One region of the Mesorhizobium sp. B2-3-5 genome, then DNA from elsewhere that is predicted to be linked to it. Evidence: predicted binding sites of a transcription regulator. Region 1 holds the regulator's gene; each other region holds the start of a gene.
The links. Region 1 encodes PhoB, which activates phosphate uptake and scavenging genes when phosphate is short. Its sites were predicted from a motif close to TGTCATNNANCTGTCAT; they were not measured.

Region 1 (10,618 bases):
ACGCCGCGGCGACCAGCGAAGCCCTCAAGTTCTTTGCCTGGTCCTATGCGAAGGGCGACAAGATGGCGGGTGAACTGGACTACGTTCCGATGCCGGACAAGGTCGTCAAGAGCGTCGAGGAAATGTGGAGCAAGGACATCGTCGGCAGCGACGGCAAGTCGCTCTACGCCGCCAAGTAACTCTCTTTGTCGGAGGGAGGACGCCTTGGCGTCCTCCCATTTCTTTCGAATACGAGGGGCTAGATGACCACCGTTTCAGAAGCCACGCCGTTATCGAGCGCCATGCGGTCCAGGGATGCGACAGTGCGGCGCTTCGCCTTCACGGACACGGTGTTTCGGGAGGCGACGCGCTCTTCCGCCGTTCTCGTCCTGCTCATCCTCAGCGGCGTCGCCGTCTCGTTGTTTGCCGGCTCATGGGAAGCCCTGTCCAAGTTCGGCTTTTCCTTTCTGACGACCGAGGCATGGAACCCGGTCACCGAGAATTTCGGCGCCCTGTCGCCGATCTACGGCACCATCGTCACGTCAGCCATCGCAATTCTGATCGCCGTTCCCATCGGCATCGGCATCGCCGTCTTTCTCACCGAACTTTGCCCGCGGCCGCTGCGGCGCCCGATCGGCATCGCCGTCGAGCTTCTGGCCGGCATCCCTTCGATCATCTACGGCATCTGGGGCCTGTTCGTGTTCGCACCGTTCCTGCAGACGACGGTACAGCCTTTCATCATCGACATCTTTCACAACGTGCCCGGGCTCTCCAGCCTGTTCGCCGGCCCGCCATACGGCATCGGCCTGCTGACGTCGTCGCTCATCCTGGCCATCATGGTGCTGCCGTTCATCACCTCGATCACCAAGGACGTGTTCGACACAGTGCCGGCGGTGCTGAAGGAATCGGCCTACGGCATCGGCTGCACGACCTGGGAAGTCACGCGGCGCGTGGTCATTCCCTACACCCGTGTCGGCATTATGGGCGGCGTCATGCTCGGCCTCGGCCGTGCGCTCGGCGAAACCATGGCGGTGACCTTCGTCATCGGCAACGCGCATCGTATCAGCGCCTCGCTGTTCGCGCCGGCGACGACGATCTCCGCGACGATCGCCAACGAATTCACCGAAGCCGACGGCCAACTCTACACCTCTTCACTGGTGGCGCTCGGCCTGATCCTCTTCGTCATCACCTTCATTATCCTTGCCATCGCACGCTATATGCTGATGCGCATCGACGCCCGCACGGGAGCCTGACCGATGTCGACGTCCCTGGCACTCCACAACAGACGCAAGAGAAGGAACGGCGTGATGATGGCGCTCTGCGTCGTCGCCGCCGGCATCGGCCTTGCCTGGCTGGCGCTGATCCTCGGCGCCCTGGTCTACAAAGGCCTGTCCGGCGTTTCGCTGGCGGTCTTCACTGAGATGACGCCACCGCCCGGCGATGCCGGCGGCCTGCTGAACGCCATCTATGGCAGCATCGTGATGACCGTCATCGGCGTCATCGTCGGCACGCCGATCGGTGTGCTGGCCGGTACTTACATGGCCGAATACGGACGCTTCTCGAAGCTGACCACGGTGGTGCGTTTCATCAACGACATCCTGCTGTCGGCGCCGTCGATCGTTATCGGCCTGTTCGTCTATGAGTTGCTGGTGCGGCCGATGGGGCACTTCTCCGCCATCGCCGGCGCCGTCGCGCTGGCCATCCTCGTCATCCCGGTCGTGGTGCGCACCACAGAGGACATGCTCAACCTGGTGCCGAACGCCTTGCGCGAGGCAGGCGCCGCGATCGGCGCACCGCGCTGGGTGGTCATCCGCTCTGTCGCCTATCGTGCGGCACTCTCCGGCATCGTCACCGGCATATTGCTGGCCATCGCCCGCATTTCCGGCGAGACGGCGCCGCTGCTCTTCACCGCGCTCAACAACCAGTTCTGGTCAAGCAATCTCAACGCGCCGATGGCCAGCCTGCCTGTCACCATCTTCCAGTTCGCTCTCAGCCCCTACGAGGAATGGCAGCAACTGGCCTGGACCGGCGCACTCATAATCACCTTAACGGTTCTCGGGCTGAGCATCTTCGCCCGCAGCCTTACCGGACGCAGAGAGGACAGATGAAACCGATGTTGTCCACCGATTTGAACGTGGCCGAGGCTGCCGTGGAAAAGGCCAAGATCGAGGTCAAGAACCTCAATTTCTACTATGGCCAGTCGAAGGCGCTGAAGGACATCAGCCTGTCGCTGCCCGAGCGCAGTGTCACCGCCTTCATCGGCCCTTCGGGCTGCGGGAAGTCGACGCTGCTGCGCGTCTTCAACCGCATCTACGAGCTCTACCCGAAGCAGAGCGCCGAGGGTCAGGTGCTGCTTGACGGTCGGAACATTCTCGACCGCTCGCAGGACCTCAACCTGCTGCGCACCAAGATCGGCATGGTGTTCCAGAAGCCGACGCCGTTTCCGATGTCGATCTATGAAAACATCGCGTTCGGCGTCAGGCTCTATGAGAAGATCAGCAAGGCCGAGATGGACGGCCGTGTCGAGCAGGCGCTGAAGCGCGCGGCTCTGTGGACCGAGGTCAAGGACAAGCTCAACGCCAGCGGCCTCAGCCTTTCGGGCGGCCAGCAGCAGCGTCTTTGCATCGCCCGCACCGTGGCGGTGAAGCCGGAGGTCATCCTGCTCGACGAGCCGGCCTCGGCGCTAGACCCGCTGTCGACCGCCAAGATCGAGGAGCTGATCGACGAGCTGCAGGCCGACTACACGATCGTCATCGTCACCCACAACATGCAGCAGGCGGCGCGCGTGTCGCGCCAGACGGCTTTCATGTATCTGGGCGAGCTGGTCGAGTTCGACCGTACCGAGAAGATCTTCACATCGCCCCGCGAGAAGCGCACGCAGGACTATATCACCGGCCGCTTCGGCTGATCTCACGCATACGAGGACCAGGATCATGGCCGAACACACAGTCGCTTCTTTCGACGAGGATCTCGGACAGATCAGCAGGCTGATCAGCGACATGGGCGATCTCGCCAGCTCGATGGTCGGCGGCGCCACCAAGGCGCTGCTGAACTCCGACAACGCGCTGGCACAGCGCGTTGTCTCCGACGACGTCATCATGGACGCGCGCCAGCGCGAACTCGACGATCGCGCCATCACGCTGATCGCCAAGCGCCAGCCGATGGCCGACGATCTGCGGCATGTCGTCGGGTCGATCCGCATGGCCGGCGACCTCGAACGCATTGGCGATCTTGCCAAGAACATCGCCAAGCGCGTCGGTACGGTCGGCCTGTCCACCACGCCGCGCGACCTGTCGCATTCGATAGACGCCATGGCGCAGCTGGTGCTGATCCAGGTGCAGGGCGTGATCGAGGAGTATGCGGCGCACGATGCCGAGGCCCTTGCCAAGCTGCGCGCCGACGACGAACGCATCGACGTCAAATACACCTCCGTGTTCCGCGAACTTCTCACCTACATGATGGAGGATCCGCGCAACATCACCGCTTGCACGCATCTGTTGTTCTGCGCCAAGAATCTCGAGCGGATCGGCGATCATGTGACCAACATCGCCGAGAATGCCTACTACGTGCTGACCGGTACGCAGCTGCCAGCGAATCGTCCAAAGCAGGACGAAACGGCGATGTCGGCGCCGGCGGCTTGATCGTCAGAGCGGTTCACCGTTTCACGGAAAACCGCTCTTGTTTCCATGCAATTCCGGACGGAAACCGCTTCACACTTTTCCTGGAATTGCTTTAGAGGTGACCAGTCGATGATCGCGCCACGCATCATGGTGGTGGAGGATGAGGAGCCGCTCGGCGTGCTCCTCCGCTACAATCTGGAATCGGAAGGCTATCAGGTCGAGGTGGTCCCGCGCGGCGATGAGGCGGAGATCCGCCTGCAGGAGAATGTCCCCGACCTGCTGGTGCTCGACTGGATGGTGCCGGCGGTGTCCGGCATCGAACTCTGTCGCCGGCTAAGGATGCGGCCCGAGACCGAGCGGCTGCCGATCATCATGCTGACGGCGCGCGGCGAGGAAAGCGACCGCGTGCGCGGCCTTTCGACCGGCGCCGACGATTATCTGGTCAAGCCGTTCTCGACACCGGAATTCATGGCCAGGGTCAAGGCGCTGCTGCGCCGCGCCAAGCCGGAAGTGTTGTCCAGTGTGCTCAAGGTCGGCGACATCGTGCTCGACCGCGAATCACATCGCGTCTACCGCAAGAAGAGCGAAATCCGGCTCGGGCCGACCGAATTCCGCCTGCTCGAATTCATGATGCGTCATCCCGGCCGGGTGTTTTCGCGCAGCCAGCTGCTCGACAATGTCTGGGGAGAGACGATCTATATCGACGAGCGCACGGTGGATGTGCATGTCGGCCGGTTGCGCAAGGCGGTCAACAACGGCCGCATGCCCGACGTCATCCGCACCATTCGTGGTGCAGGGTATGCGATCCGCGAGGATTGAGCGCGACGTTATTCAGGCCACGTTCTCCCCGGAGCCGGCTTTCGCCTGCATGCCCGGCGCGAAAATCTCCTGGTCGACGAAAGTCAGCGCCCGCATGGCGCAGCCCTCGCGGATCAGCGGCAACTCGTTAGGCTCGGTGTCGAAGGAAATCGATTTCGAGTGCTGGCCGCCGGCGGTCTGGGCGATGGCCTCGCGCAAGGCCGGCTCGATCAGGTCGAAGGCGGCGGCGCTGACGCCGACCATGGCGACGGGGGCGGGATCGATCAGCGCGAACAGGCTGCCGAGGCCGTAGCCCAGCGCCTCGCCGGCCCTGCGGTAGGCCTCGCGCTCGGGCCCGTCCGTTTGCCGCGCCGTCGCCGCCAGCGCCCGCATCTGCGCGTCGCTGACATCGGCCACCGGCTCGGTGTCCTCGCTGAGCTGCCTGGCGTTGCGCCAGATGGCGTAATTGCCGGCATAGGCTTCGACGCAGCCGCGCCGCCCGCAGCGGCAGAGCGCGCCGCCTGGCCGATGGATCATGTGGCCGAATTCGCCGCCCGAGGAGTGGGTGCCGGTGAAGAGCTCGCCCTTCAGCACCAGGCCCATGCCGATGCCGTGCGAAAGGAGAATGGCGATGAAGTCGTCGCGGTAGCGCTCGGGATCGCGCCAGCGCAGCGCCACCGCCATCATGTTGCAGTCATTCTCCACGGTGGCGGGGATGCCGAACTCGGCTTCGAGTATGTCGGCGAAGGCGATGTCGGTCTGCGGCGTGATGGGCGACCACAGCATTGCCCGGGCATCGGTGTCGGTGATGCCCTGGATGGCCAGCGCGACGCGGGCGACGCTGCGCACGTCGATGTCGGGATCCTCCAGGCGCCGCCGCACGATGGCGACGCATTCGCCGATCAGTGCATCGCGCGACATGGTCAGCGTGTCCAGCCGGCGCTGTTCCTCTGATATGACCTGGCCGGCATAGTCGATAACGGCGACGGACAGGAAATTCAGCGACAGCACAGCGGTCATCACCGTTGCGGCTTCCGCATTGAGGCCAAGGCCGACCTGCGGCCTGCCGCGTTTGAGCGCGCCGGCCTCGCTCGGCTTGCCTTCGGCCAGGATACCTTCGCCGATCAGATCGGAGGAAATCGCCGATATGGTGGAGTGGCTGAGGCCGGTGGTCGCGGCGATTTCGGTGCGCGAGGACTGGCCGGCCCGGCGCACCGCGGCAATCACCATCGCGCGGTTGCGCCGGCGCAGGTCGTCGTGGCGGATTCCGACCGACATGTTTTTCCCATATCCTCCCGGTCGCCGCGGTTCTTCCTGACCTCGAACACTGTCGGCAACACGATTAAATACTGGCAGAAGCGGCCGATGCTGTCATTTATTTATTGCGGGGCTCGAAAAAAGGTTCCCGGGCCCTCGAAATCCATCAGAATCATTGTTGACAGCTTTCCGGCGATGCATCACTATTTTTTTTGAGGCTCGAAAAAATAGAGCCTTTGTGCCGGCCTTCGGGCCAGTTTGGTCGCGCCATACGCGGCGCAGGGAGGATAATCATGAAGAGATTCGCAGTCGCCATCCTGGCGGGTGTCGCCATGTCACTGACGCTCGCGTCGGTCGCGCAGGCGAAGGGCAAGGTCATCGGCGTTTCTTGGTCCAACTTCCAGGAAGAGCGCTGGAAGACCGACGAGGCCGCCATGAAGAAGGCGATCGAGGCCGCCGGCGACAAATACATCTCCGCCGACGCGCAGTCCAATCCCGGCAAGCAGCTCACCGACGTCGAGAGCCTGATCTCGCAGGGCGCCAATTCGCTGATCATCCTGGCGCAGGACGCCTCGGCGATCGGCCCGGCCGTCCAGAAGGCGCTGGACGAAGGCATTCCGGTCGTCGGCTATGACCGCCTGATCGAGAACAAGGACGTCTTCTACCTGACCTTCGACAACAAGGAAGTCGGCCGCATGCAGGCCCGCGCGGTGTTCAAGGTCAAGCCGGAAGGCAACTATGTCTTCATCAAGGGCTCGGGCGCCGATCCGAATGCCGACTTCCTGTTCTCGGGCTCGATGGAAGTGCTCAAGCCGGCCATCGACAGCGGCAAGATCAAGAATGTCGGCGAGGCCTATACGGACGGCTGGCTGCCCGCCAACGCCCAGAAGAACATGGAGCAGTTCCTGACCGCCAACGACAACAAGGTCGATGCCGTGGTCGCCGCCAATGACGGCACCGCCGGCGGTGTCGTCGCGGCGCTGACCGCGCAAGGCCTTGCCGGCACAGTGCCGGTGTCGGGCCAGGACGGCGACCATGCCGCGCTGAACCGCATCGCGCTCGGCACGCAGACCGTGTCGGTGTGGAAGGACGCGCGTGAGCTCGGCAGGAATGCCGCCGAGATCGCCTCGCAGCTGGCTGACGGCAAGAAGATGACCGACATCGCCGGCGTGAAGGACTTCACGACGCCTGGCGGCAACACCGTCAAGTCGCTGTTCCTGACCCCGGTCGCCATCACCAAGGACAATCTCAACGTCGTCATCGATGCCGGCTGGATCAAGAAGGACGAAGTCTGCGCGGGCGTCGCCGCCGGCACCGTCGCGGCCTGCAACTAAGCTGGCCTGTTTCTCTCAGATATAGACGCCGCGGCCCTGGAACGGTTCAGTGTTTCTTGAATCGCTGAACCGTTCCAGCCCATTGTTTCCCGCAATTCCGGATGCAAAACCGCCACGCACTTTTCCTGGAATTGCTTCAAAGCCGCGGCGTTTTCTCAAAAAGATTTGTGTTTCCGCATCAGGCGGATAGCTTCTAGGCTGGGCTCCGGCGTCCGCGCCAGACGGCGGCCAGTGGGAGGAAATCATGACCGACACGACGTCCAACCCGCCGCAGGTCGATACCGCACGCGCCTCGGAACTCGGCGCGGTTGCCCGCTTCCTGAAGGCAACCGAGATCGACACCCGCATGCTCGGCATGATTGGCGCTCTGTTGCTGATCTGGGTCGGACTGCACGTGATTTCGAGCCTGCGTCTGGGCGTCAATCCGCTCGATTTCGACAGCCGCACCTTTCTCACGCCGCGCAATCTATGGAACCTTTCAGTACAAAGCTCCGCGGTTGCCATCATGGCCTGCGGCATGGTGCTGGTCATCGTCATGCGCAACATCGACCTGTCCGTCGGCTCGGCCGAGGGCCTGATCGGCATGGTCATGGGTTTTGCCCAGGTGCATTTCCTGGTGCGGTTTGTCGGGCTTGAACTCGGCAATCCGTGGATCTGGGTGCTCGCGCTGTTCATCGGCCTGGTGCTGGGCCTGCTGATCGGCGCCTTCCAGGGCTTCATCATCGCCTATCTCGAAGTGCCGGCCTTCATCGTCACGCTTGGCGGCCTGCTGGTCTGGCGCGGCGCTGCCTGGTGGGTCACCAGCGGCCAGACCGTGGCGCCGCTCGACGCCACCTTCCAGCTGATGGGAGGCGGGCCGGCCGGATCGATCGGCGCCACCTGGAGCTGGATCGTCGGCATCGTCGCCTGCCTCGCCGTGGTGTTTGCGCTGTTCAACGGACGGGTGCAGCGCAAGCGTTTCCGCTTCCCGCTGCGCCCGATCTGGGCCGAGACGCTGCTTGGCGCCGTCACCTGCGCCGCCATCATGGGCGCGGTGTGGCTGGCCAACTCCTATCCGTGGCCGATCGGCATCGTGAACAGATACGCCGCCGCCAACAACATCACCGTGCCCGAGGGCGGCCTGTTCATCGCTCACGGCATCGCCATTCCGGTGCTGATGGCGGTTGCGGTCGGGCTGATCATGACCTTCATCACCAACCGCACCCGTTTCGGTCGCTATGTCTTTGCCATCGGCGGCAATCCGGAGGCCGCCAATCTCGCCGGCATCAACACGCGCTGGATCACCATGAAGGTGTTCATGATCATGGGCGTGCTGGCCACGATCGCCGCCGCGATCTCGTCGGCCCGGCAGAACTCGTCCACCAATGTGCTTGGAACATTGGACGAGCTGCTCGTCATCGCCGCCGCCGTCATCGGCGGCACCTCGCTTGCCGGCGGTTCGGGAACGATCATCGGCGCCATGCTCGGCGCGCTGCTGATGCAGTCGCTGCAATCGGGCATGGTGCTGCTTGGTGTCGACTCGCCGCTGCAGAGCATCGTCGTCGGCGCCGTGCTGGTCATCGCCGTCTGGCTCGACACCGTCTATCGCAAGCGGGTTTAGAGGATACGATCATGGCTGACAAAACCGCTCCCGCCGGCACGCCGCTGGTCGACATGCGCAACATCTCGATTGCCTTTGGCGGCATCCGGGCCGTCGATGACGCCTCGATCGATCTTTTCCCCGGCGAGGTCGTGGCGCTGCTCGGCCACAACGGCGCCGGCAAGTCGACGCTGATCAAGATACTCTCCGGCGCCTACAAGCGCGACGCCGGGCAGATCTTCGTCAATGGCGAGGAAGCCACGATCACCAATCCGCGCGATGCCAAGAAATACGGCATCGAGACGATCTATCAGACGCTGGCGCTGGCCGACAATGTCGACTCCGCCGCCAATTTGTTCCTCGGCCGCGAGCTGATGACCGCCTGGGGCACGCTCGACGACGTGGCGATGGAGGCCGAGGCGCGCAAGGTGATGGGGCGGCTCAATCCCCGCTTCCAGCGTTTCAAGGAGCCGGTCATCAAGCTGTCGGGCGGGCAGCGGCAGTCGGTGGCGATCGCACGCGCGATCCTGTTCAACGCCCGCATCCTGATCATGGACGAGCCGACCGCGGCGCTTGGGCCCCAGGAAACGGCACAGGTCGGCGAACTGGTCAGGCAGCTCAAGTCCGATGGCATCGGCATCTTCCTGATCAGCCATGACATCCACGATGTGTTCGAATTGGCCGACCGGGTCTGCGTGATGAAGAACGGCCAGGTCGTCGGCACCGCGCGCACCACGGATGTAACCCAGGACGAGGTGCTCGGCATGATCATCCTGGGCAAATGTCCTCCTGGCGCCATTCCCGGACCGGGTGCGCTGAAGATCGCCGCCTGAGGCCTGTCGGTCGCGCCCGGCATTGGCGGACCGGGCCCGCGTTGCCGCTCATGTGATATGCCAGTGATCGCGATGGCTTGGCCTGACCATTGTGTTGGCCCGGCGACTTGCCCATAAAGGTCCGGTATTGCCCATGGACCGCATCATCCGTTGAAGAGACTTTTTCCAATCGTTGCGTTCATCGCCGTTGCGCTGATCAGCATGACTATGGCTGGGTTCGCCTATTTCGCGACGCAGGAAGCCGCCCGCATCAAGTTCGAAGCGGCGGCCGACGATGCACTCAACCGGATCGAGAGCCGGATCGACCTGCATCTGTCGCTGCTGCGGTCGACGCAGGCCCTGTTCGACGCCCGCAACGGCGACATCTCCCAGAACGAGTTCAAGGCGTTCTTCAATGCGCTGGATATCGACCACAACTTCGCCGGCCTGCGCGGCATCGGCTTCCTCCAGCTTGTCAAGACGGGCGACGAAGCAGCGGTCGAACGCGATATCCTGCACGATTTTGGCGCCAGCCATCCGGTCTATCCGGACTCGACGCAGCCCTGGCGCGCGCCCATCACGCTTTTCGAGCCGCTGGATCCCTCCAGCCAGTCCAGCATCGGCTACGATATGTTCAGCGAACCGGTGCGGCGCGCGGCGATCGAGAAGGCAATGGCCGATGACCAGCAGCACGCGAGCGGGCTGGTGCAACTGGGCCAGGGCACGGGTGTGGCGCAGACCTTCACCGGCTTCCTGGTCTTCGTGCGGCTCAACGTCGAAACCGCGCCGGAGGTCATCAACGCATCGCGATCCTCGACCGCGGGCTTTCTTTACGCCGCCTTCCGGGCCCGCGACCTGTTCCAGATCGCGCTCAGCCGCGCGCCGCTGCTGCCGGTCAACACCGAGATCTATGACGGCGCGGTGAACGGCGACAATCTGCTGTTCCGGTCGGAGACGCCACCGGTTTCGGCCCTTGGTGACCGGCTGCTGGTCACCCGAAAGATCACGGTGGCCGGCCGTCCGTGGACCGTGCTGTTCAGGCCGACCAGCGCCTTCTCGCAGCCGTCGTCGCGCGCCATCCCGGTGATGCTGGGGCTGTTTGGCCTGCTGCTGGCGGGCGCCATCGCGCTGGTGGCCCGCTATCAGGAGCGGGCCTACGAGGCGGCATCGCGCCTGCACGAAACAACCGAAAAGAGCCTGCTCGAAAAGGACCTGATGCTGCAGGAGATGAAGCACCGC
Region 2 (10,618 bases), on a different contig from region 1:
GGTTGCCGCCAAAAGGAAGATAACCGTTGAAAAGCCAAGCTGGAGCAGTCCCGAAAAGCTCACGTCCCATCCCCCTCGAAGCGGTGCCCGCCATGTGTGTCGCGGCTCTTGTTTCCGAAGCGCGCCGGGCCGTCAAGCGACGTCGTTCGAACGAAGGTCTTGGCAAGGGCAAGACTGAAGCTCAATGTGCAGCCACCGCCCGGCCTGTTGACAGAGGGGGTGGCCAGGAGCCGATGATTCGTATTCTTCAGAACTTGGCGCGGCGCTGGAGCGAGCTTTCCCTTGCCGTGCAATTCCTCGTTGCCGGCGGCTTTGGCCTTCTGGCCATCATGCTGGTGGTAGGCTTCTGGGTGACGATGCAGATCAGGGACGGCGTCATCCGCAATTCGGCCGCCACGACCGCACTTTATGTCGACAGCGTGATTGCACCACTGCTGCCGGACCTGCGCAAGAGCGAGGAGCTGAGCGAGTCCGTCAAACAGGCGCTCGACGAGACGCTTGGCCAGGGCGCGCTCGGCAAACGCCTTGTGTCGTTCAGGCTCTGGCGGCACGACGGCACCGTGCTCTATGCGAAGGACGCGGCCTTGATCGGCCGCCGCTTCGATCTGAGCGACAATCTGCGTTCCGCATTCCAAGGCAGCGTCACCGCCCAACTCGACACGTTCGACGGCAATGAAAGCAAGGAGCAGGCTGTCGGCGTACCGCTGCTGGAGATCTACAATCCGGTGCGCGAACCCTGGTCCGGCGACGTGGTGGCCGTCACCGAATTCTTCGAGGTCGCCGGCGATTTCAAAGCCACGCTGGCTTCGGCCCTGCTGTCGAGCTGGCTTGTCGTGGCCGGCACCACCTTGACGGCATTCCTGCTGTTGTCGGGCATCGTCCTGCGCGGCAGCCGCACCATCGACGATCAGCGCGGAGCGCTGCGCCGCCAGGTGTCGGAGCTGCAAGGCCTGGTGGCGCAGAACAGCGCCTTGCGCCACCGCGTGCAGCGGGCGTCGCGCCGCGCGACCGCACTCAACGAAAGATATCTGCGCCGGATCGGCGCCGACCTCCATGACGGTCCGGCCCAGCTCGTGGCCCTGGCGGCGCTGCGCATGGACAGTCCGGTGTTTTCCGGCGACGGCCACTGGGGCGAAAGCCGCTCCACCGAGGTCGCGATGATCCGCAAGACGCTGGAGGATGCGATGCGCGAAATACGCGGCATCTGCACCGGCCTCGTGCTGCCGCAGATAGAAACGGCCGCCACCACGGATATATTGCGGCTGGCCGTCAACGAACACGAGCGCCGGACGGGAACCTCGGTGACGCTCACATTGCCTGGACATTTGCCCGAGCCCGGCGCCTCTGAGAAGATCAGCATCTATCGTTTCGTGCAGGAAGGGCTGAACAATGCCTATCGCCACGGACAGGGCAAAGATCAGATGGTTCGTGCCGAAATGAAAAATGGCAGGCTTTTCGTGGAAGTTTCGGATGGCGGACCAGGCTTCGATCCGGCGCGGGCGGAGGGGCTAGGGCTCGCCGGCCTGCGGGAACGGGTCGAGAGCATTGGCGGCCAGTTCGAGACCTTGAGCGGGCCGCAAGGCACGCGGTTGGTGATCAGTTTGTCTGTCGAGGAGCAAGCATGATTGGCGCTATTCGCATTGCCATTGTCGATGATCATCCGCTTTTTCGCGAAGGTGTGACGCGCAGCCTGTCGGAGATCGGAGGCTTCGAAATGGTCGGCGAGGGCGCGACCGCGCAGGATGCGGAACGCCTCGCTTCGACGGTGCGGCCCGACATATTGCTGCTCGACATCTCCATGCCGGGTGGCGGGCTGGCGGCGGTTGCAAACATCCTCGCCGACCATCCGGCCCAGAAGATCGTCATGCTGACCGTTTCCGAGGCCAATGCCGATGTGACCACGGCGCTGAACGCGGGGGTGCGCGGCTATGTCCTCAAAGGTATCGGATCGCGCGCGCTCGCCGATATCCTGCGCAATGTGGCGGCCGGCGAGAGCTATCTTTCGCCGACGCTGTCGGCCCGGCTGCTTTCCGATCTCCAGTCCCTGCAGCCGGCCGACGGCACGACGGACCGCCTGCGGCAACTCACCGGGAGGCAGACGGAAATCCTGCGGCTGGTGGCCGAGGGGCTCAGCAACAAGGAAGTCGCCTTGCGGCTGGACCTGCAGGAAAAGACAGTCAAACACCACATGACCGGGGTGCTGTCGAAACTCAACGTGCGAAACCGCACGGAAGCGGCCCTCATGATGCGCGAGTTTCGCGACCGTGACAGGAACCGTCCATAGCGATCCCGATGCGGGAAACCGCGCGGCGCCGGTCAAAAAAAGAGGTCACCTCCGCCGGGGGCGGCGGAGGTGACATGCGAAACTGACCGTTGCCTGTTGGCCAGCTTCACAAGGCCTTGAGACGGCTGATATCGGCCGGCGTGACCCGGCGGTCGATGATCGTGCGACCGAGGGCGTCCTCCATCCTGAAACGGCCGTTCTCGATCTTTTCCGTCAGGCCGTCCGGATGCTGGACCGTGATCTTCTTGCCATCCACATCGACCTTGTCGCCGGTCGCCATGTTGACGTGACTGCTGGCGCCCTGGTCGTTCTGCCCGGTGCTGGATCCTGGGTTGCCGCTACCGTCGTCACCACTACCCGTTCCTGAATTGTTGCCGCTATTCCCGCTGTTGCCGTTGCCGTTCCCGTTGTTGCCGCCGCCACCGTTGCCGCCGTTGCCGTTCCCGCTGTTGCCGCCGCCATTGTTGCCGCCGTTACCACCGTTGCCGTTCCCTCCGCCCTTGCCGGCCTGTGCGCTGGCAGCGTAGAGGCCTGGAGCGAAGCCATGGAAGGCAATGTGGTAGGGAGCGACGGTCAGCGCCAGCGCGGATGCCGATCCGAGCGCCAACCGGAAACAACGGGTCGTGATCGATCTTCGCATCCTAGTCTCCGTCGATTGAGCCGGCGCGCCCACCCTCAACGTTGCAGCCAACATCGCCGAAAGACGTAGTAGCCGGAAGCGGCCTCCGACCGTTGCGTTTGTCCTCCAGGACCTTTGCAAGCGCAAGCTTGGACCAAAGTCCGAGATTCCGGGTGAGCAACCTGCACCATGCAAGCAACAGAACAGGCATAATGTCACGAAAATGTGATCAGCCGACTGTACGGGATTGAACAGGTACCCAAGCTCCAGCAACTCCAACAGCCAGAGGCAAGCCCCATGACCGAACAGCGTTCCTCCGACGCCCGATTCCGCACCAGCCTGCTTGAGGAAAACGAAGGACCGGCCATCAACCCCACCGACAACCGCACCATGGGCGAGATCATTGCCGCGCGATTCTCGCGCCGGGGTTTCCTGAAGGGATCGCTCGCGGTCTCGGCGATCGCCGCCACTGTCAGCCCGCTGGCCATGATCGCCGCGGACGACGCCCGCGCCGCCGAAGGCTCCGCCTTCAAATTCGACGAGCTCGAGGCCGGCATCGACGACAAGCACCATGTCGCGCCAGGCTATGACGCCGACGTGCTGCTGCGCTGGGGCGACCCGCTGTTCGCCGATTCGCCGGAATTCGATCCGACCAAACAGTCGGCCGAGGCCCAGGCAAAACAGTTCGGCTACAACAACGACTATGTCGGCTATATCCCGATCCAGGGCTCCGCCGAGCATGGTCTGCTGGTGGTCAACCACGAATACACCAACCCGCATCTGATGTTCCCCGGCATCGTCAAGATCGTCGAGAAGGACGGCAAGAAGGCAGCCGAGGTCGCACCGCTGAGCAAGGAGCAGGTCGATGTCGAGATGGCGGCGCATGGCGGCACGATCGTCGAGATCCGCAAGGTGTCGGGCAAATGGCAAGTGGTGCGCGACGGCAAGCTGAACCGCCGCATCACCTCCAACACCGAAATGGCGCTGTCAGGCCCCGTCGCAGGCCACGACCGCGTCAAGACCAATGCCGACCCATCCGGCGCCAAGGTGTTCGGCACCGTCAACAACTGCGCCGGCGGCGTCACCCCCTGGGGCACCTATGTGATGGCCGAGGAGAACATCCACGGCTACTTCTCCGGCGAACTGCCGGAGGGCCACAAGGAAGCGGCCAACTACAAGCGCCTCGGCATTCCGGAAGGCGCCTATGAATGGGCCGCGCATTACGACCGCTTCGACCTCGCCAAGGAGCCGAACGAACCGAACCGTTTCGGCTGGATCGTCGAGGTCGACGTCGACGATCCGAATTCGACGCCGAAGAAGCGCACCGCCATGGGCCGCTTCAAGCATGAGGGCGCCGAATCGATCGTCGCCAAGGACGGCCGCGTGGTCTTTTATCTCGGCGACGACGAGCGCTTCGACTATGTCTACAAATTCGTCACCAAGGGAACCTTCAACGCCAGCGACCGCTTGGCCAACAAGGACCTGCTCGACGACGGAACGCTGCATGTCGCCAAATTCGCCGAGGACGGCACGGTGGAATGGCTGCCGATCGTCTTCGGCCAGGGCCCGCTGACGGCCGAAAACGGCTTTGCCGGCCAGGCCGACGTGCTGATCGAGACGCGCCGCGCGGCCGACCTGCTCGGCGCAACCAAGATGGACCGGCCGGAAGACATCCAGCCCAATGCCGTCAACGGCAAGGTCTATGTCATGCTGACCAACAATTCCAAGCGCAAGGGCGACCAGGTCGATGCCGCCAACCCGCGCGCCGCGAACGCCTTTGGCCACATCATCGAGATATCGGAGAGCGACGGCGACTTCGCCGCCACGAAGGGCAAGTGGGAAGTGCTGCTTAAATGCGGCGATCATTCCGTCGCCGATGTCGGCGCCACCTTCTCGACCGCCACGACGGCCAATGGCTGGTTCGGCATGCCCGACAATTGCGCGGTCGATTCGGCCGGACGCCTGTGGGTCGCCACCGACGGCCAGGGGCCGAAGGCCACCGGCCGCACCGACGGCCTGTGGGCGGTCGACACCGAAGGCACGGCGCGCGCGACCTCGAAACTGTTCTTCCGTGTGCCGATCGGCGCCGAAATGTGCGGCCCGCTGTTTGCGCCCGACGACCAGACCGCCTTCGTCGCCGTCCAGCATCCGGGCGACGGCGGCGAAGACTGGGAAGCCTTTGGCCGCCCCTCCTACTATGAGGATCCGTCGACACGCTGGCCCGATTTCAAGCCCGACATGCCGGTGCGGCCGGCGGTCGTCGCCATCACCAAACAGGGCGGCGGCAAGATCGCCGTCTGAGTTCAGGTGAAAGCTCTGAAGGAGGGGTTTCGGGACCCGAGGCCCCTCCTTTTCGCATGGAGTTTGCTCGCTGCGTCGTCCAAATCCGGCATGCCTGCAGACGCATGATTGCCGGCTCCCCGAGCCGGGATCAGCGCGACGCGCCGGATGGAGGGCGGGAGCCGGCGATCCGGCCGGCGATCGCCTTGGCCAATATGGCGGCATTGGCGAAGCAGCCGCGAATGCTCGGCCGCATGCCGGTGAACCACAGGCCCGGCAGTTTCGGGTCGGCGTCGCCGCCGTTGAAGAGCGGAACGCCCTTGCCGTCGAGCACGCCAAGATTGCCGACCATGCGCTCCAGCCCGGTGCGGTAGCCCGTCGCGGCGATGACGATGTCGGGATCGACCAGGCCGCCATTGGCCAGGACCACGCCGTCGCGGGTGAACTCCCGTATCGGGGGGACCACGACGATCTTGCCCGATTTGATGGCGCTGACGGCACCGTCGTCCGCGGCGATCGCGGTGTAGTCCGAGGTCAGGCGGCTGGCGCCGCCCGCCGGCGCGGGCGGCATGCCGAATTTGGTGAGGTCGCCGAAAACCAGGCGCTGCGTCAGCGCCATCACCGCATCGGCGACGCGCAGCGGCAAGCGCGCCATGAGCGGCGAGAGCCGGTGCACGGCGATCTTGCCGATCCGCTTGGGCAGAAGGGCGGGGCCGTTGCGGGCCGACAGCCACAGAGCCGCCGTATCCACGCCCGCCAGATGATTGAGGGCATCGAAGCCCGAATTGCCGGCGCCGACGACCAGCACTTTCTTGCCGGCATAGGTGTTGGCGTCGCCAAAATCCGCCGAATGGATGATCCGGCCCGTGAACGCCTGCATGCCCGTCCACCGCGGCGTGAAAGGCTCCCTGTCGCGGCCGGTGGCGACAACGACATGACGCGCGAGGCGCGAGCCGGTGCTGGTGCGGACCGCCCAGTGGTCGCCCATGAACATGATGGTCTCGACGGCGACGCCAAACTCCACCGGCAGCCGGTTCGCCTCACGGAAATCGTTCATATGGCGGATAACGACATTCCTGGGCGGAAAGGCGGGGGTACCCTTGGGAAAGGCAAGGCCGGGCAGCGCCGACAGATCGCGATGGGTGTTGAGATGCAGTTGCTGGTGGCGCCGGTGCCAGGGCTCGGCCAGCCGGCTCTCCTTTTCGAGGATCGCGGTCGGCACGCCGGCCTTGAGCAACGCCTGCGCGACGGCCAATCCGGCGACGCCGGCGCCAATGACGATCGCCGGCTCGATCGCCGCCAACTGCTCCACCATCGCCCTGGTCGTCGTATCAGCCATTCACTCTCGTCCCATTCAACCGCCACGGCACCCCGCAACGCATCGCAGGGTGCTGTAACCGTTTGATCGCGCGCAGACCCGCCGCCAAGCGGAAACGACTGGGGTTGCGAAAATGCGGCCAAAACAACGACATGGAGCGGATTGCCCGCTTCTGTCCGAATACATGCAGCCCTATATGGCATATCAGCGGCATCGGCGATAATCAGGTCGCGGCAAATTGATTGATTCGAGGCCGGGGGGCTGGCGGATCTTGTTACCGACGCAGGAATTCGAAACCCGCAACCGATTTCGGTTTCCCACGAAAATCAAGGCGCCGTGGTGTGTCGGCAGGCGCGTCGAACCACAGGCGGCACGCGGAATCTCGACCATGCCCTCCTTGCGGATCTATTTCGACAATATCCTCGAGGGTGCCTCGCCGAAGGTAGAGCGCCAGGCGCTGACGCATGTCGAACGGCTGGCAATGGTTCGCCGCCATGGCGACTTCTCGCTCGCCTATTCCACCGCCGTGCAGGGCAAGCTTTCCTATTTCGGCGACGCCGACGGCTACATCGCCTTCGGCACCAAGATGAGGCATCACTTCGCGCTTGGCGACCCGGTGGCGGCTCCGGCCAAGCGGCCCGACTACATCAGGCGCTTTGTCGAGACCGCCGGCGACCCATGGTTCGTGCAGATCGGCGAAGAGACCGCACGCGTGCTGGCCGGACTCGGCTACAAGATCAATCGGCTGGGCATCGACACCCGCCTGCCGCTACCCCATCATGACTTTTCCGGCAAGCGCAACGAAACGGTGCGCTATTCCGAGCGTTGGCTGTTGAAGAAGGGGTTTTCCTTCGACGAGGACAAACGCACCATCTTTCTCGACGAGATCGCCCGGCTCTCGCAAAATTGGCGCGGCGACCGCATCGTCAAGCGCTGGGAGATGGGCTTCCTCAACCGCCCCTTCAACGATCAGCTCGGCACCGACATGCGCCGGTTCGTCCTGCATGGTCCCGATGGCGAACTGATCGCGCTGCTCGACTTCGACCCGCTGTTCGCCGACGGCAAGGTGATTGGCTACACCACCGCCTTCAAGCGCAAGCATGTCGACGCCTCGCCGCATGCCGAGGTCGGGCTGACCAAATTCGCCGTCGACCGGTTTCGCGAAGAGGGTGTTTCCGTGGTCACGCTTGGCCTGTCGCCACTGGTCGACATAGGCCTAGGTGGATTTGCCGAAAGCGCGTTCTGGCGAAACATCTTTCAGCGCGCCTACGAGTCGCCCTGGATCAACCGCCGCAGGTTCAACCTGCAGGGCCAGGCGGCGTTCAAGCGCCGCTTCCATGGCGCGGAAGAGCCGGTCTACATCGCCTTCCGTAAGGGGACATATATCGAGATGCTGGGGTTGCTGCGGCTGGTCAAGGCCATTTGAAGCTGGATTCTGCGAAGCCGCGTCAGTTCCGCAACCGGTAACCGGTCCGGAAGATCCAGGCGACGATGGCGATGCAGACGGCCAGGAAGACCAGCGTCATGCCCAGGCTGACGCCGACGGAGACGTCGGCCTTGCCGTAGAAACTCCAGCGGAAGCCGCTGATCAGGTACACGACCGGGTTGAACAGCGTGATCGTCTTCCAGATGCCGGGCAGCATGTGGATCGAATAGAAGCTGCCGCCCAGGAAGGTCAGCGGCGTGACGATCAGAAGCGGCACCAGCTGCAGCTGCTCGAAGGTCTTGGCCCAGATGCCGATGATGAAGCCGAACAGGCTGAAGGTCACCGCGGTCAGCACCAGGAAAGCGACCATCCAGAACGGATGCTCGATCCTGAGCGGCACGAACAGCGCCGCGGTCGCCAGGATGATCAGGCCGAGCAGGATCGACTTGGTCGCAGCACCCCCGACATAGGCGATGATGATCTCCAGATAGGAGACCGGCGCCGACAGCAATTCATAGATCGAGCCGACGAATTTCGGGAAATAGATGGCAAACGACGCATTCGAGATCGATTGCGTCAGGAGCGACAGCATCATCAGGCCCGGCACGATGAAAGCGCCGTAGCTGATGCCGTCGATCTCGGTGATGCGTGAGCCGATGGCCGAGCCGAAGACGACGAAATAGAGCGATGTCGAAATGACGGGCGAGATGATGCTCTGCAGCACGGTGCGGAAGGCACGCGCCATCTCCACCCGGTAGATCGCCCATACAGCACGAAAATTGGGGGCCGCACGAAGGTTCATGGCAGCGCGCAGGTTCATGGCTCTTGCCTCAGAAGATTGACGAAGATCTCTTCCAGCGAGCTGTTCTTGGTGTCCAGATCGCGGAACTGGACCCCGGCGGCCTCGAGATCGCGGATCAGCGAGGCGACGCCCGGCCGGTCGCTCTGGTTGTCATAGGTGTAGGTGAGCTGGTTGCCGTCCGGAGCCAGCTCCAGCGCATAGTGCGAGAGCCCGTCGGGCACACTGTCCAGGGGCGCGCGCAGCTCCAGCGTCATCTGCTTGCGGCCGAGCTTGCGCATCAGTTCGGCCTTGCCCTCGACCAGGATGATCTCGCCGCGATTGATGACGCCGACGCGGTCGGCCATCGCCTCGGCTTCCTCGATATAGTGGGTGGTGAGGATGATGGTGACGCCGTCCTCGCGCAGCCGCCGCACCATCGCCCACATGTCCTGGCGCAGCTCGACGTCGACGCCGGCGGTCGGCTCGTCGAGGAACAGGATGCGCGGCTCATGCGACAGCGCCTTGGCAATCATCAGCCGCCGCTTCATGCCGCCCGACAGGGTGATCGCCTTGGCGTCCTTCTTGTCCCACAGCGACAGGTCGCGCAGCACCTTCTCGACAAAGGCCGGGTTGGCCGGCTTGCCGAACAGGCCGCGGCTGTAGTTGACCGTTGCCCAGACCGTCTCGAAGGCATCGATGGTCAGCTCCTGCGGCACCAGCCCGATCAGGCTGCGCGCGGCGCGATAATCGCGGCCGATGTCGTGGCCGTCGACGGTGACGGTGCCCGACGAGCGGTTGACGATGCCGCAGACGATCGAGATCAGCGTCGTCTTGCCGGCGCCGTTGGGACCTAGCAGCGCGAAGATCTCGCCGCGCTGGATGTCGAGATTGACTTGCTTGAGTGCCGTGAAACCGGTGGCGTAGGTCTTGGAGACCCCGGAAATGGACAGGATGGAGGGCATGGCTGAAACGGCTGCCTGAAAGAGGTCCCCTGATATAGGCCTGTTGTCGTCGCATGCAACCGGAAGTCAATGGCGCTGCTGACAGTTCTCGACATCGAGGCTTGGGGACCGGCCGGAAATGCGTCGCTTGCAACCGGCAAAATTGTCCTGTGGCGTTCGGCCTCGCGGCAGGACGCCGCTTTGACCTGAAGCCGCTTCGGGCCTATCCTTCGCGAATACTTGCAGCAGCCGGAGCCCATCATGGACCCGCTCATACTTTCGCGTATGCAGTTCGGCGCGAATATTTCGTTCCATATATTGTTTCCGACGATCACCATTGCGCTGGGTTGGGTGCTGCTGTTCTTCAAGCTGCGCTACAACGCGACCAACGATTCCGCCTGGATGCGTGCCTATTTCACCTGGGTGAAGGTGTTCGCTCTGTCCTTCGCCATGGGCGTGGTCTCGGGTGTCACCATGAGCTTCCAGTTCGGCACCAACTGGCCGGGCTACATGGAGCATGTCGGCAACATCGCCGGACCGCTGCTCGCCTACGAGATCCTGACCGCCTTCTTCCTCGAGGCGGCCTTCCTCGGCATCATGCTGTTCGGTTTCCGCCGCGTGTCGAACCGCATCCACACGCTGGCCACCGTGCTGGTGGCTGGCGGCACCACGGTCTCGGCCTTCTGGATCATCGCGCTGAATTCCTGGATGCAGACGCCGGCCGGCTTCGTGATGATCGACGGCAAGGCGCATGCCGTCGACTGGTGGGCTGTCGTCTTCAACCCCTCGATGCCCTATCGCCTGGTCCACATGCTGCTCGCCTCAGGCCTGACGGTTTCGTTCCTGATCGCGGGGCTGTCGGCGCTGCGCTATCTCAATGGCGACCGCTCGGAATCGATGTGGAAGGCGCTGCGCACCGGCGTCTTCACCGCCGCGATCCTGATCCCGATCCAGATCTTGGCCGGCGAC
Region 3 (10,618 bases), on a different contig from region 1:
GGGGCACGGGCCTGTTCGAGTTGATCGCCGGATTGCTGATCCTCATCGGGTTCCAGACCCGGATCGTGGCACTGCTGCTGGCGGCCTTCTGCGTCGCGGCCGGGTTCATTGGCCATTACGGCCAAGGCGCTGGCGATGCGACGCTCGCCTTCCTGCACCAGCAGATGCTGATGAAGGACATTGCTATTGCGGGCGGCTTCCTGGCGCTGGCCATGGCCGGTGCGGGAGCATGGTCGGCCGATGGACGCGGTTCAGTTTAGAGCGGTTCCGTGTCTGATGGAATCGTAGGCCCGCTCTCAGTCTTTGGCATTACGCGATTTCGGACGGAAAACCGCTGCGCATTTCCTGAATTGCCGTAAGGCCGTGCCTACTTCACCGACACGCTCGGCCCGCCCTCGACCGCAAGCACCAGGCGGCGTCCGGTGATTCGAGCCAGTTGCGCCAACCGGCCGGCTGGGCGCTCGCCATAGAGGTCGGAGAGCGAAGCCGGCAGCACCAGCGCCAGCGCGCCGTTTGGGCGGCTTTCCCATTTCAGCCGCAGCATGATGCCGGGCATTGCGGCCGTCAACAGATAAATGACCCGCATCATCGCCGCCAGTACGCGGGCGCGCTCCAACAGGCGCGGTGGCGCCAGCGCCTTGATCTCGGGCGCAATCGCCTCGTTGAAGACACCGTCGTGGCGATAGGCATTGGTCAGCGCCAGATAGGCGCGGCCGGGATGGTCGACGCCAATGAAGGAGGCATGCGCAATGATGTTGAGCGACTGCCGACCGCGATATTCGGGATGCGCGCGCCAGCCGATATCGGCAAGCAGACAGGCGGCGTGCCGATAGCGCGCCTCGTCCTCCGTTTCGTCGATCCCGAAGGCCTTGAAGGCCTTGCCGGTCCATTCGACGAGGTCATGCGCGTGATGGACCGAACGCGAGCGCAAAAGGGCAAGCTCCTCCGCGGCCGAGATCAGCGGATCAGTCTTCTGTTCCGCCTCGTCGAGCAACGAATAGAGGAAGCCTTCACGCACACCTTGCGCCGAAACAATGATCCTGGAGGGCTGCATCGCGGCCATGATCTCCTGCAGTACCAGGGCGCCGTAGGGCAGCAGCGAGCGGCGGTTCTTGGAGACACCCTCGATACCGCGCACTTTTTCGACCTCGCCTCTCGCCACCTGCTTGAGGAAGTTTTGCGCGCTGTCGGCCGATATCTCGTAATTGTGCATGACGCCGAGCGGGTAGTTGTTCATCTCCATGTGCAGCCGGGCGAGGTTTCGCCAGGTGCCGCCGACGGCATAAAAGGTCCTGCCCTGCCCGCTTTTCAGCAGCTTGGCCCTTGCCAATTCCTGGCGCGCGATTTTCTGCGCCTGAACGAGCGAATTCTTCGCCATGTCCTGCAGACGCAAGCCGCCGAGCGGCAGCGTGATGCCGTCGCCGATCGCCTCGCCATCGATGTCGATGAGCTCGAGGCTGCCGCCGCCAAGGTCGCCGGCGATACCGTTGGCGGGGTGGAATCCGGAGATGACGCCGAGCGCGGAGTAATGCGCTTCCTGGCGGCCGGAGAGCACCCGGATCTCGGTCTTGAGCACATCTTCGGCGCGATGGATGAAATCGGGACCGTTGATTGCCTCGCGGGCGGCGGCGGTGGCCAGCACATACATCTGTTCGGCGCCGGCCTGGTCGGAGAGCGCGCGGAAACGGCGAAATTCTTCCATCGAGCGCGTCACCCCTTCGGGGTCGAGCTTTCCCGTCGACACGATGCCGCGGCCGAGGCCGGCCAGCATTTTTTCGTTGAACAGCACGGTCGGCGAGCGCGCCAGCCCCTCATAGACGACAAGGCGGATCGAATTCGAGCCGATGTCGATGATGGACAGCGGTCGGCGATCCTGCAGCCGGCCCTGGGAAATGGACAACATCAGATGGACGCTGCGGCGTTCTTCTTGCGGCGCTTGAACTGGGCGATCCGCTGGGGCGCATGCGACTTCAGCGCGTCACCCCGTCCCGACAGGCTCGGATTGGTCATGAAATATTCCTGCGCGTTGAACGGTTCTTCGCCCTCCTCCAGCACGACACGCCGGGAGGTTCCATCAGCCAATACGTCGAAACTTTGCTGATTGTCCATGATGTTGCCCAGCATGATCTGGCCGAGAACCTGTTCATGCACAGTTGGATTGGTGATCGGCACCATGGTCTCGACGCGGCGGTCGAGATTGCGCGGCATGAGGTCGGCGGAGGAGATGTAGACGATCGCCTCGTCCGCCGGCAGGCCGTGGCCATTGCCGAAGCAGTAGATGCGGCTGTGTTCGAGGAAGCGGCCGACGATCGACTTGACCCTTATGTTCTCCGACAGGCCCGGCACCTGCGGCCTGAGGCAGCATATGCCGCGCACGACGAGGTCGATTTCCACCCCGGCACGGCTGGCATCATAGAGCGCATCGATGATGATCGGGTCGACAAGCGAGTTCATCTTCATCCAGATGCGCGCCGGCCTGCCTTCCAGCGCGTGGGCGACTTCGTCGGATATGTGCTGGAGAATGCGGTTTCTGAGCGTGAACGGCGAGATCGCGATACGCATCTCGGCGGTCGGCTCGGCATAGCCGGTGATGAAGTTGAACAGCTGGGCGACATCGCGCGCGATCGTCGCATCGGTGGTGAAAAAGGACAGGTCGGTGTAGATGCGCGCTGTGACCGGGTGGTAGTTGCCGGTGCCGAGATGCACGTAGTTGCGCAGCTTGCCGTCCTCGCGCCGCACCACCAGCGACATCTTGGCGTGGGTCTTGAGTTCGAGGAAACCGAACACAACCTGCACGCCGGCGCGCTCGAGATCGCGGGCCCAGCGGATGTTGGCTTCCTCGTCGAAACGGGCCTTGAGCTCGACCAGCGCCGTCACCGATTTGCCGGCCTCGGCCGCGTCGACCAGCGCACGCACGATAGGGCTGTCGTTCGAGGTGCGGTAGAGCGTCTGCTTGATCGCCACCACCTCGGGGTCGGCCATCGCCTGGCGCAGGAACTGCACCACCACGTCGAAGGATTCGTAGGGGTGGTGGACGACGATGTCCTTCTCGCGGATGGCGGCGAAACAGTCGCCGCCATGCTCGCGGATGCGTTCGGGGAAGCGTGGATTATAAGGCGTGAACTTCAGGTCGTCGCGGGGAACGGAGACGATTTCTGAGATCTGGCTGAGCGCCAGCGGGCCGGTGAGCACGCTTATACGGCTCGACGAGACGCCAAGCTCGCCGGCGACGAAGTCTCGCAGTTCCGCAGGCATCAGCCTGTCGAACTCGATGCGGATCACCGAACCTCGGCGGCGGCGTTTCAGCGCCGTCTCGAACAGGCGCACGAGATCTTCCGATTCCTCCTCGACCTCGATATCGCTGTCGCGGATGATGCGGAAGGTGCCGGAGCCCTTGACCTCATATCCCGGGAACAGCTTGCCGATATAGAGGCCGACCGCCTCCTCCAGCGGGATGAAGCGGACGTGGTTCTTGCGGTCCGGCAGGCGGATGAAGCGCTTCAGCGCCACCGGCAGGCGCAGCAGCGCGCTCATCTCCTCGCCATTCTTGCGATGGCGAAGCTGCAGCGCCATCGAGAAGCCGAGATTGGGGATGAACGGGAACGGATGCGCCGGGTCGATCGACAGTGGGGTAAGCACCGGAAACACCTGGTCCTGGAAATGCTCTTCCAGCCAGACCTTCTCGTCCTTGGTCAGGGCGTCGCGGGTGATGCTCTCGATGCCTTCCTTGTTGAGCAGTATCGTCAGCGCCGAAAGGCTCTTCTGCTGATCTTCCTGCAGCCGCTCGACCTCGCGCAGCAGCTGTTCGAGCTGCTGTTCGGGCGTGCGGCCGTCAGGGCTCTTCAGCACGATGCCCTCGCGGACCTGCCCGGCGAGGCCGGCGACGCGCACCATGAAGAACTCGTCGAGGTTGGCGGCCGAGATCGACAGGAAGCGCACGCGTTCGAGGAGCGGATGGTGCTCGTTCAGCGATTCTTCGAGAACGCGGCGATTGAACTGCAGCCAGGAAAACTCCCGATTGACGAAACGGTCCGGATTGCCGCCCTGCGGGCTCGCCGCCTCGACATTGATGAATTCGCTCTGCACCGGCTTCAGTTCGTTCATGATTCCTGCTCTTCCCACCAGCTCAGCCGGTTAACCGGCTTAACTTATCCTCTGACAGGCTTTTGCGACAGTTTCATTTCATCGATCTTGCAAAGAGACCTGTTATGTTCCAGATGCAGACGAGACTGCGTTAAGGAGACGACGATGGCAGGCGGTTCCATTCCCCATTTCCAGAACGATGCGGGCTACCCGGCGATCGACATCGGGGTCAAGGAATTCATGTGCACGGGCGCCAATCCGCCTTTCGACCACCCGCATGTATTTCTCGATATGGGAGACGACAATGAGAAGGTCTGCCCCTATTGCTCGACGCTCTACCGCTATTCGCCGAAGCTGAAGGCGACGGAAACGGTTCCGGCCGGCTGTCTCTACATCGACCAGGCCGCCTGATTTCCAGCGGCTGAAACCATGCCCGATGCACAGCCCCGGCAGATCGTGATCGCCGGAGCTGGCGTCGCCGGGCTGACCGCGGCGGTTGCTTTCGGCGAACATGGCTACCCCGTACAGCTGTTCGAACAGGCGCAGCGGCTGGACGTGGTGGGCGCCGGCATCCAGCTTTCTCCAAACGCGACACGTATCCTACGCCAGCTCGGCGTGCTCGACCGGCTGCTGGCGGCAGCGGTGCGTCCGGAAGCCGTGGTGCTGAAGGACGCCGCGACGTTGCGCGAACTGGCGCGCGTGCCGCTGGGGCAAGCCGCCGAAAAACGTTGGGGGGCGCCTTATCTCGTCGCTCACCGGGCCGATCTGCAGAGCGCACTGACCGAACGCGCCGCCGAAAACCCGAATATTGCGCTCCTCACAGGCGCGCGCTTGAGCGATGTTGTCACAGGTGGCCATGGTGTGACGGCCACACTCGAGAGGGACGGCAAGACCGTCCAGTCCCGGGGCTTCCTTTTGGTCGGGGCCGATGGCGTATGGTCGTCGGTGCGCGCGGTTGTCGATCGGGCCCGGGGAGCGGCATCGCCAAGAAGCCGTTTTTCCGGCGAACTGGCCTGGCGCACCACCGTCGCCGCCGGCAGCGCCGCCGGACAAGCATTTGCCGCGATCGGCGCTACCGACAGCGTCACGACCTTCCTGCATCCGGGGTTCCACATGGTCGCCTACCCCGTCAGCAAGGGTGACGCCTTCAACTTTGTCGCCTTCACCAGAGGCGAGCGCATTGCCGAGGGCTGGTCCGGGCACGCCGATCCCGGCATCCTCGCCGGCGCCATGCGCGGCACGGCCGCGGGCCTTGCAAGACTGGCGGAAATGGCTGGCCCTTGGCTGACCTGGCCGCTCCACACGGTCGAACAAAAGCAGCCCTGGACGACGCCAGCCGGCATCGCTCTGATCGGTGACGCCGCGCATGCGATGACCCCGTTCGCGGCACAAGGCGCGGCAATGGCCATCGAGGACGCCGCCACGCTTGCCGCTTGGCTGGCCGCCTGTCCAACCGACCCTTCACGGGCTCTCGTCATCTGGGAAGATTTGCGGCGGCGGCGCGTCGCCAGCGTCGCCCGACGCGGCGGCCTCAATCGGCTCGCCTGGCACGCCGCCGGGCCGGTGGCGATGGCTCGTAACCTTTACCTCAAGGTGCGCTCGGCTGACCAGCTTGCTGCCGATCTCGACTGGCTTTACGGCTGGCAGCAACAAAGGATCGTCCGGCGCTAAACCGCCTGTCATGCGACGTAGAGACGCTCGGAGGCCGCGCTAATTGTAAAGCCGCAGCGACAGCCCAAGCGAAGCCGGCAGCGGATTCCACCAGCCTGTGCGCAGGCCGGCCGTGCGCAGCGCCGCCGCCGTCCAGGTGTTGCAACCGATCAGCGCGTTGAAACGGCCATTCGCCTCGTAGAAGCGGTCGAAGCTGGAATAGCGCGCATTCTCGATTACGACCGGACCGTTCTGCCCCTGCTGGAAGCTCGCCGCGATATAATCGAGCAACGCCGTGAACCTATCCTCGCCGATGTCGAAGGCAGCGATGTCAGGATGCGGCTCGGCGATCGCGTCGGCGACATCGACATGCATCACAGAGGCATCGAGCGTCAGCGCCTTGACCACCGGCACCGCCTTTAGTTGCGACCATGTTGGCGTTTCAAGATAGAAGGCGCGACCACCCCAGCCGAAGACGATGTAGCGCACCTCGGGCGCGTCGGCCGGAAGGCCGGCCTCGGTCAGGAAATGAAAACGCCTGCGAACCGCGTCGTCCACCGGGATGGCGATGTCGGTGTGGATCGGGTTCCTCAGCACCAATATGCGCCGCGTGCCCTCGCCCGCGGCGGCCGCCGGCCAGAGCGGGCGTGGCACCAGCGTGCCGAGAGCGGCGGCAAGCATGAACATGGTTGCCAACGCGGCCAGTAAACGCAGGAGCTTTTTCATCGGCGTGCGGTTTGGGGGCTCCCTCGCCTCGACAGCAGCGACCAATGGCCGATCGCCATATGCAAAAAAGCCCGACCGTGGTGCCGCCGGGCTTTTTTGAACCGGCGCCGGAGCGCTCAGTGCAATATCTGCGACAGGAACAGTTTCGTACGCTCGTGGCGCGGATGGTCGAAGAATTCGGCCGGTGTGTTCTGCTCGACGATCTGGCCCTGATCCATGAAGATCACCCGGTTGGCGACCTTGCGGGCAAAACCCATTTCGTGCGTGACGCACAGCATGGTCATGCCTTCCTCGGCAAGGCCGACCATGGTCTCCAGCACTTCCTTGATCATTTCCGGGTCGAGCGCCGAGGTCGGCTCGTCGAACAGCATGATGCGCGGGTTCATGCACAGCGAACGGGCGATCGCCACGCGCTGCTGCTGGCCGCCGGAGAGCTGGCCCGGATACTTGTTGGCCTGCTCCGGGATCTTGACGCGCTTGAGGAAATGCATGGCGATTTCCTCAGCCTGCTTCTTCGGCGTCTTGCGCACCCAGATCGGTGCCAACGTGCAGTTCTCCAGGATGGTCAGGTGCGGGAACAGATTGAAGTGCTGGAACACCATGCCGACCTCGCGGCGCACCTCGTCGATCTTCTTCAGATCGTTGGTCAGTTCCTTGCCGTCGACGATGATCTTGCCCTTCTGGTGCTCCTCCAGCCGGTTGATGCAGCGGATCATCGTCGACTTGCCGGAGCCGGACGGGCCGCAGATGACGATGCGCTCGCCGCGCATCACCTTGAGGTTGATATCCTTCAGCACATGGAACTCGCCGTACCATTTGTGCATGGCGATGATGTCAATGGCGACATCGGTGGTCGAGATGTGCATCTTGGCGGCATTGACTTTGAGCTCTTCCGCGCTGACGGCGTTTTCGGTGGCCATGGCAGGATCCCCTTATTCTTTTGTTTAGCGTTTGTAGCCGGTGTCGAGTCGGTGTTCGGTATACATCGAATAGCGCGACATGCCGAAGCAGAACAGCCAGAACACGAAGGCGGCGAAGACCAGACCGGATTTCGCGGTCTGTGGCGTCGCCCAATTGGCGTCCGAGAAATTCTGTTTGACGACGCCGAGCAGGTCGAACATCGAGATGATGAGAACCAGGCTGGTGTCCTTGAACATGCCGATGAAGGTGTTGACGATGCCGGGGATGACCAGCCTCAGTGCCTGCGGCAGCACGATCAGCCCCATCTTCTGCCAGTAGCCGAGGCCAAGCGAATCGGCGCCTTCATACTGGCCCTTCGGGATCGCCTGCAGGCCGCCGCGCACGACTTCGGCCATATAGGCCGCCGCAAACAGCGACACGCCGATCAATGCCCTGAGGAACTTGTCGAAGGTGACCCCGGCCGGCAGGAACAGCGGCAGCATGACGCTGACGAAGAACAGAACGGTGATCAGCGGGATGCCGCGCACCGTCTCGATGAAGACCACACAAAGCGTCTTGACGATCGGCATCTTCGAACGCCGGCCGAGCGCCAGCACGGTGCCCAGCGGTAGCGACACGGCAATGCCGACGAAGGACAGGCTGAGCGTTACCAGCAGGCCACCCCACCGCGAGGTCTCGACATTCGGCAGGCCGAACATGCCGCCGATCAGCAGAACGAACGAAACGATCGGCAACACCAGGAAGAGCAGGATCGCGTTCAGCCCCTTGCGCGGCACGCGCGGGATCAGCATCGGCACCAGCAGCGCGACGAACAGAATGGCGACCAGAATCGGGCGCCAGCGCTCCTCGATCGGATAGGTGCCGAACATGAACTGGCCGAACTTGGCATTGACGAAGGCCCAGCACGCGCCGCTCCAGCCGTCCGGCTGAATGCCGCCTTGCGCAACGGTGGCGCAGACGGTGCGATTCGGCCCTGTCCACTGGGCATTGATGAACGCCCAGTTGATGATCTGCGGCAGGATCATGACGACCAGCGCGATGCCGATTATGGTCAGGATCGTGTCACCGACCGAACCGACCAGGTTCTTGCGCACCCAGGCCGTCGGGCCGCGCACGCTTGCTGGCGCAGGCTGCGCCAGCGTCATTTCGGTACGCACCCAGGACATGTCGTGTTCCTGCATGGTTCTACCTTTCCACCAGCGCCATCCTGGCGTTGACGACGTTCATGACGGCCGAGGTGACAAGGCTGAGTATGAGGTAGGCGACCATCATGATCAGCACGCCTTCGACCGCCTGTCCGGTCTGGTTGAGCACGGTGCCAGCGGTCGCCGTCAGGTCCGGATAGCCGATGGCGATCGCCAGCGACGAGTTCTTGGTCAGGTTGAGATACTGGCTGGTCAGCGGCGGGATCACGATGCGCATGGCCTGCGGCACCACGACCAGCCGCAAAATCGGCCCCGAGCGTAAGCCCAGGGCGCCGGCCGCCTCGGTCTGGCCTTTGCTGACCCCCCTGATGCCGGCACGCACGATCTCGGCGATAAAGGCCGCCGTGTAGCAGGACAGAGCCAGATAGAGCGACAGGAACTCCGGCTTGACCTGGAAGCCGCCGGTCAGGTTGAAGGTCGACTGTTTCGGCAGATCAAAGGTGAGCGGCATTCCGCTGAGCAGGAAAGCGAGCAGCGGCAAGCCAACGATCAGCGCGACGGATGTCCAGAACACCGGGAATTGCTGGCCCGTCGCCATCTGGCGCTGGCGCGCCCTGCGGGCGACGAACCATGCCATGGCAACAGCCACGAGGAACGCCACCAGGATCAGCCAGGAACCTTCGCCCCAGATGGTGCGCGGAAAATAGAAGCCGCGCTGGTTGAGGAAGGAACCAAACGGCAGATGGATACTGTCACGTGGCGCCGGCAGCACGGCAAGCACGCCGGAATACCAGAAGAAGATGACCAGCAGCGGCGGGATGTTGCGGAAGACCTCAACATAGACCGTGCAGATCTTCTGGATCAGCCAGTTCTGCGACAGGCGGCCGATACCGATGACGAAGCCGATGATGGTGGCGGTGATGACGCCGGCGACGGCGACGATGATCGTGTTGATCAGGCCGACGACGATGGCGCGGCCATAAGTATCGTCAGACGTGTAGGCGATCGGCGTGTCCGAGATATCGAACCCGGCACGCCCCTTGAGGAAGCCGAAACCGGAGGCGATGTGCAGGCGCTGCAGATTGTCGATGACATTCTGCACGATCCACCACACAGAGCCGAACAGAACGATGACGACAAGCGTCTGGAAGAAGAGACTACGGACTTTCGGATCATTGACGAAGGAAGCCCGATTGGACTCCTCGCGAAGAACTTCCTGCGATGCCATTCGACCGTCCCCTGGAAAGAGAAACCGGGAGGCAGATGATATGCCTCCCGGATCACATTTCAATCAGCGGATCGGCGGAGCGTATTGCAGGCCGCCCTTGGTCCACAGCGCATTGATGCCACGGGCGATCTTGAGCGGGCTGCCCGAGCCGACATTCTTGTCGAACATTTCGCCATAATTGCCGACAGCCTTGACGATGTTGACGACCCAGTCATTGGAGACACCGAGATCGGTGCCGATCTTGGTGTCGGCTTCCTGGCCGAGCACGCGCTTGATCTCGGGGCTCGCGGAGTTCTTCATCTCATCGACATTGGCCTTGGTGATGCCGAGTTCCTCGGCATCGAGCAGCGCGAAATAGGTCCACTTGACGATGTGGTACCACTGGTCATCGCCCTGGCGCACCGCCGGTCCGAGGGGCTCCTTGGAGATGATCTCGGGCAGCACGACGTGATCGGCCGGCGAGCCCAGCGTCAGGCGGATGCCGTAGAGACCCGACTGGTCGGTGGTGTAGACATCGCAGCGGCCGGCATCATAGGCGGCATTGACCTCTTCGAGCTTCTCGAAGACGACCGGATTGTACTCCATCTTGTTCGCCTTGAAATAGTCGGCGAGATTGAGCTCGGTGGTGGTGCCGCTCTGCACGCAGACGGCGGCGCCCGAAAGCTGGAGCGCTGAATTGACGCCGGGCAGTTTCTTGGCGTTGATCATGAAACCTTGGCCGTCATAGTAGGTGGTGCCGACGAAATTCAGGCCAAGTGCCGTGTCGCGGTTGATGGTCCAGGTGGTGTTGCGCGACAGGACGTCGACCTCGCCGGACTGCAGGGCGGTGAAGCGCTCCTTGGCGCTGAGCGGCGTGAACTTGACC

Region 2: the regulator PhoB is predicted to act here: its motif matches at 3,117-3,133, upstream of FJ958_RS06035 (PhoX family phosphatase).
Region 3: the regulator PhoB is predicted to act here: its motif matches at 4,169-4,185, upstream of FJ958_RS00835 (RNA degradosome polyphosphate kinase).

The regions. Positions count from the first base shown of each region.
Region 1 covers NZ_VFVX01000008.1:203,337-213,954, reverse strand. Annotated here, with positions in the region: gene pstS (phosphate ABC transporter substrate-binding protein PstS) at 1-179, shown strand, start outside; gene pstC (phosphate ABC transporter permease subunit PstC) at 243-1,232, shown strand; gene pstA (phosphate ABC transporter permease PstA) at 1,236-2,087, shown strand; gene pstB (phosphate ABC transporter ATP-binding protein PstB) at 2,084-2,887, shown strand; gene phoU (phosphate signaling complex protein PhoU) at 2,913-3,620, shown strand; gene phoB (phosphate regulon transcriptional regulator PhoB) at 3,729-4,418, shown strand; gene FJ958_RS12740 (ROK family protein) at 4,431-5,675, opposite strand; gene xylF (D-xylose ABC transporter substrate-binding protein) at 5,948-6,988, shown strand; gene FJ958_RS12730 (hypothetical protein) at 7,004-7,243, opposite strand; gene FJ958_RS12725 (sugar ABC transporter permease) at 7,233-8,588, shown strand; gene FJ958_RS12720 (ATP-binding cassette domain-containing protein) at 8,600-9,400, shown strand; gene FJ958_RS12715 (CHASE domain-containing protein) at 9,551-10,618, shown strand, end outside.
Region 2 covers NZ_VFVX01000003.1:274,426-285,043, reverse strand. Annotated here, with positions in the region: gene FJ958_RS06055 (hypothetical protein) at 1-63, opposite strand, end outside; gene FJ958_RS06050 (sensor histidine kinase) at 234-1,625, shown strand; gene FJ958_RS06045 (response regulator transcription factor) at 1,622-2,284, shown strand; gene FJ958_RS06040 (hypothetical protein) at 2,391-2,924, opposite strand; gene FJ958_RS06035 (PhoX family phosphatase) at 3,201-5,204, shown strand; gene FJ958_RS06030 (NAD(P)/FAD-dependent oxidoreductase) at 5,335-6,522, opposite strand; gene FJ958_RS06025 (phosphatidylglycerol lysyltransferase domain-containing protein) at 6,890-7,927, shown strand; gene FJ958_RS06020 (ABC transporter permease) at 7,950-8,729, opposite strand; gene FJ958_RS06015 (ABC transporter ATP-binding protein) at 8,744-9,670, opposite strand; gene FJ958_RS06010 (cytochrome ubiquinol oxidase subunit I) at 9,911-10,618, shown strand, end outside.
Region 3 covers NZ_VFVX01000001.1:149,761-160,378, reverse strand. Annotated here, with positions in the region: gene FJ958_RS00845 (DoxX family protein) at 1-260, shown strand, start outside; gene ppx (exopolyphosphatase) at 368-1,903, opposite strand; gene FJ958_RS00835 (RNA degradosome polyphosphate kinase) at 1,903-4,104, opposite strand; gene FJ958_RS00830 (zinc-finger domain-containing protein) at 4,249-4,494, shown strand; gene FJ958_RS00825 (FAD-dependent monooxygenase) at 4,513-5,754, shown strand; gene FJ958_RS00820 (TIGR02117 family protein) at 5,794-6,459, opposite strand; gene FJ958_RS00815 (amino acid ABC transporter ATP-binding protein) at 6,576-7,379, opposite strand; gene FJ958_RS00810 (amino acid ABC transporter permease) at 7,404-8,561, opposite strand; gene FJ958_RS00805 (amino acid ABC transporter permease) at 8,566-9,753, opposite strand; gene FJ958_RS00800 (amino acid ABC transporter substrate-binding protein) at 9,817-10,618, opposite strand, start outside.